One region of the Psychrobacter sp. SZ93C1 genome, then DNA from elsewhere that is predicted to be linked to it. Evidence: predicted binding sites of a transcription regulator. Region 1 holds the regulator's gene; the other holds the start of a gene.
The links. The regulator PhoB, encoded in region 1, activates phosphate uptake and scavenging genes when phosphate is short. The targets are predictions, from matches to a motif close to TGTCATNAANCTGTCATAA.
Positions count from the first base shown of each region.

Region 2: the regulator PhoB is predicted to act here: its motif matches at 3,204-3,222, upstream of I6E83_RS14935 (DNA translocase FtsK).

Region 1 is NZ_JADYWY010000011.1:38,761-44,138, reverse strand. It holds gene I6E83_RS13150 (HD domain-containing protein) at 1-323, shown strand, start outside; gene I6E83_RS13145 (DUF1287 domain-containing protein) at 419-1,024, shown strand; gene asd (archaetidylserine decarboxylase) at 1,187-2,023, opposite strand; gene dtd (D-aminoacyl-tRNA deacylase) at 2,136-2,591, shown strand; gene phoB (phosphate regulon transcriptional regulator PhoB) at 2,738-3,442, shown strand; gene phoR (phosphate regulon sensor histidine kinase PhoR) at 3,517-4,596, shown strand; gene I6E83_RS13120 (M23 family metallopeptidase) at 4,636-5,226, opposite strand.
Region 2 is NZ_JADYWY010000010.1:146,724-152,101, reverse strand. It holds gene rimI (ribosomal protein S18-alanine N-acetyltransferase) at 1-284, shown strand, start outside; gene I6E83_RS12935 (MerR family transcriptional regulator) at 351-740, opposite strand; gene aat (leucyl/phenylalanyl-tRNA--protein transferase) at 792-1,598, opposite strand; gene trxB (thioredoxin-disulfide reductase) at 1,599-2,621, opposite strand; gene I6E83_RS14935 (DNA translocase FtsK) at 3,274-5,378, shown strand, end outside.

The DNA.
Region 1 (5,378 bases):
GCACTGCACACGTAGAAGAGCGTGAAGGTATTGCTCGGTTACAAGCTGAACGTGGTAATGGTATTATGAATTTAAGTGAAGTTTGGGAAGAGCAAGAGACAGGCGATAGTAAAGAAACGCAGCTGCTAAAAGTAGTCGATCGTTTATTGCCTTTTTTACTCAATCTAAATACCGAAGGAAAAACATGGATTGAGCTGGGTGTCACTCGCTCGCAAGTGAGCGGTGCACATGCATTTATCAAAGACAGCTTCCCTAGCATTCATGACTGGTTATCAGAAAATATCAAATACGCGACTCAGCAAGGGTGGTTGATTGATTTGTAAAGGGACAGGATGATTGTTTAAACATTTTGCAACTTAGCTATCATTTGCACGTGCTACAGTACTGGTGATTGGTTCAACCAAAAAGAGATTGTTAAATGAGATTATCTATAACTTATAGAACATTATGTACATCGCTGGTCTTGGTCAGTGTATTAGGCTTGGCACAAATGGCTCAAGCCGCGACCTCCATCAGTAGTGGTAATAAATTGGCGCACGATGCCAAAAAGCAAATTGGGGTTACCACCAGTTATGATCCCGCTTATCGTAAATTAGAGTTTCCGCGTGGTGATGTGCCGATAGAAAGCGGTGTCTGCACTGATGTCATCATCAGAGCGTATCGTCTGCAAAACATTGATCTACAGCAATTGGTCAATCATGACATGAAGTCCAACTGGTCAAGCTATCCAAAGAATTGGGGACTGAAATCGACTGATAAGAATATTGACCATCGTCGTGTGCCCAATCTGGAAGCATTCTTTGAGCGTCAAGGCCAGACATTATCAATTACGGATAAAGACAGCTTTCAAGCGGGAGATATCGTGTCATGGCGTTTGCCAAAGAGTAACTTGCCGCACATAGGCATTGTCTCGGACAAAGTAGCCGCGGATGGCACACCGTTGATTATTCATAATATCGGCAGCGGTACGCAAGAGGAAAACATCCTATTTGCCTATCCTATCCATAAGCACTTTCGATATTAAGGTGATTTGAATGTCCTTCAATACTGAAGCGCTTTCGTTATGAGCTATTATTTTTAATAATTAGTAAAAAGTAATCAATGAAAAGCCCCGTTAAGCGTTATGATTTACGCTTAACGGAGCTTTTATTTTTTGCAGCTCTTGTTTTGGGAGTCGGTAGTACATTTATTTGGTATCGGTATTGCCCAATAATTGTCCCATTTGTACAACACTATTGGCTTTCATACTGTCTTGCCAAGCAGCTTTTGCGGCTTTTGGTAGCACTACAATGGCGGTTGAGCCTAAGTAAAAACGGCCAAGTTCATCACCTTTCTCAAAGCTCATGTCATGGTCGGCTTCTTGGATATCATCGGTACGTGAAATCTTGCCTGTCGCTACCGTCTCGATACCAGCGACAATCATCGCTCCGACCATCACCACGGCTGCTTTGCCATACTTAGTATCAAACATACAAACCAAACGCTCATTACGTGCAAATAAGTCAGGCACGTTATCGGCAGTAGTGTTATTGACCGAAAACAGCGTACCCGGTACGTAACGCGTCTTGGTTAAAGTACCATCGAACGGCATATGGACGCGGTGATAATTACTAGGTGCTAGATAAACAGTCGCAAAGCTACCATCAGCAAAATACTGGCCGTCTTCGCTATCAGCAAGTAGCTGCCCGACATCGTAGTAGCGGCCTTTGGCTTGGAGCAGTTTATGGTCTTCGATTTGACCCAACTGAGAGATAACACCATCCGCAGGGCTGACGATGCCGTCAGCAGTCGTATCGATAGGGCGAGCATCGTCTTTTAGTTCACGAGTAAAAAAATCATTGAAACTTTCATAGGCATTAAAGCTCTGGCGCTCATACTCGTCTAAACTGACATGATAAGCTTTAGCAAAGCTACGGATAAATGCGCGTTTGACGTAAGGGTGGCGACTTGCGGCTAGACGGCCTGCAACTTTACTTAGCTGCTGCTGCGGGACAAGCTGTTGCAAGGTGGTGAATAAATTCATAATGAGGTTACCAAAGTAAAGTTCAATGTAATAATTAATGGGCAAATGAATGGCTGCATTTTATCATGGACAGCATGTTATTGTATGAGCATAATCTGTAAGGAGTCAGTAAATGAAAGCACTTATACAACGAGTGAAGGGTGCGAGTGTCACCATTGATGAACAGTGTGTCGGTACTATTGAGCAAGGTGTGTTGGCATATATTGGTTTGGGTCATGATGATACGCTACAAAGCGCGCAGAGAATGGTCGATAAAATTCTGACTTATCGCATCTTTGAAAATGATGATGACCCTGCCAAATATGGTAAATTAGATAAAAACGTCCAGCAAGTAGCTGGTGGATTGCTATTAGTATCACAGTTCACTTTGATGGCAAAAACCGATAAAGGTCGTCGCCCTGACTTTGGTGGTGCAATGGCACCCGATATGGCACAGGCATTGTTCGCACAATTGGTCGCTTATGCCAAAACCCAGCATACGAATGTGGCCACTGGTCAGTTTGGTGCTGACATGCAGGTATCGAGCATCAATGATGGGCCGCTGAATTTCTTATTAGAGGTAAAGTAAATCATCGGATTCAATATTAAGGATAAGGCATTTCAAACAAATGTCATTAAGCTGTCATAATTAATCCGTTTAATAGATAAAATATAGCGAGCACCTATCGCCTTGTTTATAAGTTGAGTTTTGTCATCTAACGCTGAGAATACCGTATGTATAATGAGCAAATTTTGATTGTTGAAGATGAACCTGCGATTCGTGAGATGATCGTAATGACACTAGAAATGGCTGGATTTGATAGCTTACAGGCAGCCGATGTATCAGAGGCGCATCAGCAAGTCGTCGATCATAGGCCTGCGCTTATTTTGTTAGATTGGATGCTGCCCGGAGATAAAAGCGGTGTTGATTTTTGCCGTATGCTCAAAAATGATGAGATATTGTCCGAAATCCCCGTCATTATGCTGACAGCCAAAGGTGAAGAAGATAGTAAGGTTCACGGCCTTGATGCCGGTGCTGATGACTATATGACCAAGCCCTTTTCGACACGTGAATTGATATCAAGAATCAAAGCAGTGTTGCGCCGTAGTAGTGCGCTCAGTAGTGATAAGCCTATCGAAATAGGCAATCTGAGCCTAGATACAAAGAGCCAGCGCGTGACAGCCACAGGCAAAGTCATCGAAGTTGGCCCCACTGAGTATCGATTATTGGCATTCTTTATGAGTCATCCAGAGCGCGCTTATACGCGGACACAGCTGCTAGATCAGGTATGGGGTGGCAACGTTTATATTGAAGATAGAACCATTGATGTACATATTAAACGTCTGCGTACATTACTGCGCCCACATGACTGTGATAAGTTGATACAGACGGTTCGTGGTACAGGCTACCGGTTTTCTAGCTTTATTGAACCCAGTTAGTTGACCCTAAAAGTGCCTTGGCAATCGTGGCCCAATATAGCGAATAGTGGTAAGGATAATAAATGAGCAATACTATGCCAATAGAAAATAACCAGCAGGGCACGTTAGAGCCAACCTCTCAGAAGCATGCAACGGATCAACTTAAAAAAATCAGCAGCGCCGTACAAGCATTAAGAGATGCAGTGATTTTAATTAATGGTGATGATGGTTTGGAGTGGTGGAATCAAGCGGCAGAGGATTTGCTGCTATTGCAAGTAACGGATAAAGGTCAAAGTATTTTTGACTTCATCAGCGCCCCTGAATTCCGTCAATATTATCAGTCCACAACGATACCTAACGATGGCGTTCATATAGAATCATGGCGAGATGCTAAGCGCTATCTAAAGTGTGAAATTACACCGTTTGGTGATGAAAAGCTGCTCATCATTTATGACGTGACACGATTGCATAATTTAGAAGAAATGCGCCGCGATTTTGTCGGGAATGTCTCGCATGAATTGCGTACGCCACTGACCGTAATGATGGGGTATTTAGAAAACTTCTCACATCAGCCAGATATGCCACCGCATTGGCGTCGTGGTTTTGAGTTGATGACTCAGCAGACGGCTCGCATGAATAGAATTGTAAATGATTTGCTCTTGTTATCTCGCATTGAAATCGAGGAGGCTCATGAGCTGACTTATATTGATATGACCAAGCTGTTGACTCATGTTTATGATGATGCGCAAGCCTATAACCAATCATATGGCCATACCATTCATTTGCAGATAGATACTTATGACGGGCTACAAGGTTCAGAGATGTACTTAAATAGTGCATTGTCTAATTTGGTGATCAATGCCATTAAATATACCCCAAAAGGTGGCGATATCTCCATCAGCTGGACCAAGACGTCAGAAGGCTGCAAGTTCGCTGTTGAGGACAATGGTATTGGCATTGCACCGCAGCATATTGAGCGTTTGACGGAGCGTTTTTATCGTATTGATAAAGGCCGTAGTCGTGCCACAGGTGGTACAGGTCTAGGCTTAGCGATTGTAAAACATGTCCTATATCAACATGAGGCGAAATTACAAATTGACTCGGTAGAAGGGGTTGGCTCCACATTTAGCATGGTATTCCCAGCAGCTTATGTTCGATCTGCTCCTACGAGTTAAAATCGCAAATATTACTAATTTATAGACGGATAATATGCCCTAATTCTTTTGCAAAAATGGATACGGGTTCACAGCGCTACCATTGATATATATCCCATAATGGACATGGGGCGGTGTGCCTTTTGCATTGCCACTATCACCAACATAACCAATGATATCACCAGCATTCACCCAGTCGTTGGGAGCAATATCGGCATAATCTTCTAAATGCGCATAGTAGTGTCCTGCGCCGCCAGGTCCAACGATGACCACCACGCGACCACCCAAATTATTTTCACCTACTTTGCGGACGATACCTTGCGTTGTCGACTGTATCGGCGTGCCTCGCGCTGCAAAGATATCAATACCTTCATGCGAGCGGCCTTGACTACGCGCAGCACCCCAAGTATCCGTTAGATTCTGCTCTGGTAACGGCGAGGGTAGACTGTCTTCTGTAGGCAGTGCTTGCTGCAATAGACTCAACTGTTGCCACTTTGACACAACGAATGACTGTGTTTGTTGACTGATACTTGGCAGTAGTTTGTCTAATATAAACAATAGCATCACCAACACAGCAGCTCTAATGAGCACGCTTAGTACACGGCGTAAAAATGTGGGTTTGGCTCGCTGATGTTCATCGGCAGGTAGCATAGGGCTCTCTTAAATTTTCTATATTATTGAATACTATATTGTAGAAGTTCTATCCTTCATTTTCTGTATGAGCTTGTTATATTTGGTTTTTATCCCAATAACTATAAATGTAGCAAGCATGTTTCTATTCACTATAACGCTTCTGTTAGGCT
Region 2 (5,378 bases), on a different contig from region 1:
GCTTATACCAAGTGATGTTTGAACAAGCAGAAATCCTGCGCATTGGCACACGCCCTGATTATCAACGCCAAGGTATTGCGTCGCAGCTTTTTGCTAGGTTGAACGTAGTATTAAAGGACAATCAGGTGGGCAATCTGTTATTAGAAGTGCGTGCAGATAACGCTCCTGCGATAGCACTATATGAAAGACAAGAGTTTGTGGTGATCCATAAACGCAAAGGCTATTATCAACAGCCACATAAGCCAGCAGTCGATGCTTTAATAATGCAGTATGTTTATCGGTAGTGACATATGAGTTGAATTGGCTTTATTGTTTTAAGATATTTGTTCATCAGATTTTATACGATAATTTTAGTCGCTGTTTGCCTGCATAGCTTTAAGCTCTTTAATTCGTTCGCTCAAGAGCTCAATCATGATGCTAGTATTGGCTTGCTGTTTTTGAACTTGATCCAGCTTTTTTTGATTAAAACTTAATTGTTCATCGAGGCTAATTTTCCCAGCATAAAAATCATTGAAGCTATCTTTCATTTCGTTGAGAGTGAAGCCTACCGTTTGAGCACTCTTGATTAGCTCGATGCGTTCGACACATTCTGGATGAAACTCAGTATACAATCGCGATCCTGCTTGACGCTTACGTGATTTTAGCAAACCCAATTGGTCATAATGGCGCACGGTATCCTTAGTAGTATTGGCTTTTTTTGCTAGCGCCCCAATTAACAAAAACGATTTATCAGATGCCATAATGGTCTCATAGGTCTATAGTTAAGTGCTTGTTAATAGCCATAATGCTCATTATAAATTGAGCTGCCAAGGTTCTTCGTTATTCAGTTGCGATACTGGCAACGGTTTGTGCGAGTCACCATGCCATGTGACGGCATTGCCAGCTATTAATGAATCTAACTGAGTAAGGAACTTCACGCGTGGTAAGGTCGTTGCGCCTAAGCTCATAAGATGATCGTTCGGTAATTGACAGTCGACCAACGCTACATGGCTTTGTTCACATAAGCGCATTAGACCCCAAAAAGCTAACTTTGAGGCATTGGAAGCGCAGTGAAACATCGACTCACCAAAATAGATATTGCCTATTTTTAACCCATAAAGCCCGCCGACCAATTGCCCTTTATCATCCCAAACTTCCACACTATGTGCAAACCCTTGCGCATGTAATTTGGTGTAGGCTTCAATCATTTCATCATGAATCCAAGTATGCTCTCCTTCAGGCTGATTGTCATTAAGGCCGTCGCTGCGTGGTAAGCTACAGGCATGTATGACGTCATCAAACGCTTGATTAAGGGTCAGTTGCCAACGGGCACGATTCGCTTGTTTGCGTAGTGACTTGCTTGGCTGATAGTCTGTTGGCACTATTACACATCGTGGTTCAGGGCACCACCAAGCGATCGGCTCATCTTCATTAAACCAAGGGAACAGTCCTTGTGCATAAGCAGAGATGAGGGTTTCTGGTGCCAAATCGCCACCCATAGCGACGATGCCAATGCCGTCAGGGTCGATAGAAATAGGATCAGGAAAGTCATAACGCCCAAGACTTTTTAAGGTCTCAGGCGTGATGTGTTGATCGTTCTGTTGAGTAAAGTTGCCCATTTAGGCTTCTTTATCTGCAGTTAGTGTTGAGTCGTAAGTATGATCACGAGCAACGGTCTCTCCCAATGCATCCAAGTATTTTTCAGCATCAAGTGCTGCCATACAGCCAGTGCCAGCAGATGTGATGGCTTGACGATAGACATGATCGGCGACATCGCCTGCTGCAAACACCCCTTCGATACTGGTTTGCGTGGCATTACCTACTAAGCCGCTTTGGACAGTAAGATAGCCATCTTTCATATCTAGCTGACCTTTGAACAAGTCCGTATTAGGCTTATGACCGATTGCCACAAACATGCCAAATACATCTAGTTGCTTGGTGCTGCCATCAATGGTTGATTTGATAACAACGCCATTGACGCCCATGTCATCACCAACCACTTCTTCAACACTGTGATTCCACTCGATTTTGACATTACCATTTTTGGCTTTTTCAAACAGTTTGTCTTGTAGGATTTTCTCAGAGCGTAAGCTATCACGGCGATGGACTAAGGTTACTTCAGAAGCAATGTTTGATAGATAGAGAGCTTCTTCGACAGCCGTATTACCACCACCGATGACAGCGACTTTTTGGTTCTTATAGAAGAAACCATCACAAGTGGCACAAGCTGAAACGCCAAGGCCTCTGAATTTGGTTTCTGACTCTAGTCCTAGATACTGGGCAGAGGCACCTGTTGAGATGATTAGGGCATCGCAAGTGTAGCTGCCATTATTACCCGTTAATTGGAAAGGGCGCTCATTCAAGTTTACTTCGTTGATATGGTCATAGACCAGTTCGGTACCGAAGCGTTCTGCGTGGGCTTTCATGCGTTCCATCAATGCAGGGCCTGTTAAGTCATGAGCATCGCCCGGCCAGTTATCGACTTCGGTGGTGGTGGTTAGCTGTCCGCCCACTTCCATACCAGTGACCATGACAGGCTTTAGGTTGGCGCGTGCGGCATAAACGGCAGCAGAATAACCAGCAGGACCTGAGCCTAGGATGATGAGTTTTTCGTGACGTGGCGCTGTATTTTCAGTTGCCATGGGTAATTCCTTGCTAAATATAAAAAGTTAAAAATAGGAGTGATTAATAGATCTTTTGCAAAAGTACCAGTTCATTGATTTTCACTGACGGAGTCACGAGGGCTAGCGATGACTTATGCAAGAAGTCTAATATAGTAAATTTTTTCAAAATGACGACTAATATGGTTTTTCTCATTGCTGTGTGATAATAACATAAGGGCACGGCGGGCAAAGTGCAAGTTTGCTAAAATCAACATGGATATCATTAGAATTAAAGCATATAAACCTTGAAGTATTGTTGCCATAAATGACGACTATTTTATAAGGTCTATATAAGATTGTTAGCCTTATTCTGTGAGCTATATTGCTAAAAGTAGGGTTTTTTATCTAAATCGCATATTAGCTAACTTTCTTGCACTCTTTCTTTAGAAGACTGTCGCCACTGTACCTATGTATTTGTTATTATAAGAAGTTATGCCAAGTGTATTGGAGCGCAGAAAGAAGGCTGTCATGACTCGTCTTTATGACAGACAATGCGTTCTAAATGCTTTGCCAGAGATATTTATATCCGCACTTCTATATCAGTATCTCTATGTCAGCACTTTATGTCAGCATGATTAAGCTTAGTCATGCGTTGACGACCATTTAGTATTAATAACAAGGCAGATCTTACGTGATATCAGCACCGCTTATTGAGTATTTAAAAAAGGGAATATTTACCCTCCTTGGGTTAATACTGGCCGTTTATCTCTTTGTCATCTTGATGACGTATACAGGTAACGACCCTAGCTGGTCGCATATCAGTAGTGATATGACCACGATTAATAATGTGGGTGGCGCATCGGGTGCTTGGTTATCGGACTTGCTCTATAGCTTCTTTGGTTTTGGTGCATGGTGGCTGTTAGCATTTTTGGTGTATGAGTCTATCCTTATCTGGTGGGACAACAAGCCAACATTTTGGCTGATGCGTTTGATTGCTTATGTGTTTTTATTATTGAGTGCCAGTGCTTTATTTGCACAATTGGTTGCGTTGGTCCAGCACGTAACGGATCCAACAGCGACAAGGCTAGAAGGGGTTGCTGGCGGTATCATAGGGTTGGAGCTACAGTCTCGACTGGCTCAGCTTTTATCGCAGTGGGGGAGTGTGCTTTTCTTAACGGTTTTCGTTATTATCACGGCGACTTTTGCCTTTAATATTCATTGGCTTGCGATTTATCAAAAAGTGACAGCGTTGTCATGGCTTGGTTCAGGGGTCAAAGACAAAGGCATGGCGCATGATGATATCTCTGCTCAAGAAGGTATTATCTCAGAGCAAAACGATGAACGTATAGCAACGAATAAAACAGCTAAAGAAATCTCAGAACAGCAGCAGTTACCGCTTGAGCTACACTCTGAAGATAGTGTAAAAGCAGTAGAGAATAGTGGTCGTTTCAGCAATGTTTTGTCGGACTTTTTGTCAACATCAGGGCTTGCTGATAGCGTAAAAGCGTCGATGGCAGCAGCAACGCAAGCGGCTATGTCTAATTCAAATGCCATGTCTAATAATGAAAATAGCCAACAGCTACAGGCGGCAACAGCGGCACCTAGCGGTACAATTGATGATACAGTCAATCATGCTAATACATCGCCGACGTCAAGCTCTGTAATGACGCCTATCCGTAAAGTAGAGCCGAGCTTTGCTTGGAACGATGCAAATACCGTTGATGATTTATTGGCCAGTGAGCAATTAGCTTATAACACCAATACTAATAACGGTCATGGTTCAGATGCTACTGCACCAGTACCTAATCATACTGAATTTAGTCATACCAATACTGAGTCGCTAGAATCAGCGGTGCCATCTGCTCCGACTGTATCAAGCGCAGAAATAGCTGATGTTCAGTTACCAACTGATGAGTTGGAGTATAGTGAGACAGCTTACCAAGATACGGCAGATTCTGGGCTTGATGTACCAGTAGATAATATTGATACATTGGCAGATGCTTGGCTAGCAGAGCATGCAGATATTTCAGTACCTACTACTGAAGCGTCTATAGCAACGTCTAAATCAGGCAGTGTCGCGGAGCAGCCAGTACGAGAAGCAGTCGTAGAGCCTGCGCCAGATTTGACCAGTGGCGATGCTGTTAATATACAGCCTCCTAATAGCAAGCTTTCTGATAATAAGCCTTCGAATATACCTGTTTCTTCAGCTGCTCGTGATTCGAGTCCGTCTGCTGATAAATCGTTTAGTAATGAAACTGAGATATTGAATAGTGCTGCATCGTCGGCTGCGATTGCAAAGTCAGCTATTCAACTGGCAGCAGAAGCTATTGAGCCAATGTCAGAAATGGCCGATATGACGCCGACCAATACACCACCTGCCAATCCAACATTACCACCAACTGTTGTCGCTGAGCCAGTTGTTGCCCCTAAATCCAATGTGAGTTTTGACATACCTGAAGGAGATTCTAGTAACCATATTGCTGATATGATGCCAGATGATACGAGCGCTGATGACGCTGCTCCTGTTATGCCCCATATTAGCGATGATGCAGCGTTTAGTACAAAGTCACGCTCAATGCAAACGGCGGCTTATCGTAGTAGTTTGTCGCCTATTCCTGAGATGTCGATTTTAGACAATCCAGACCCAAATCGCCAACCGAGTTATACCGAAGAAAAACTGGTTGAGCTATCAGAATTGTTAGAAATCAAACTACAAGAATTCAATGTAAAAGCATCGGTTGTCAATGCGATTCCGGGGCCAGTCGTGACACGTTTTGAGGTCGAGCTGGCGGCAGG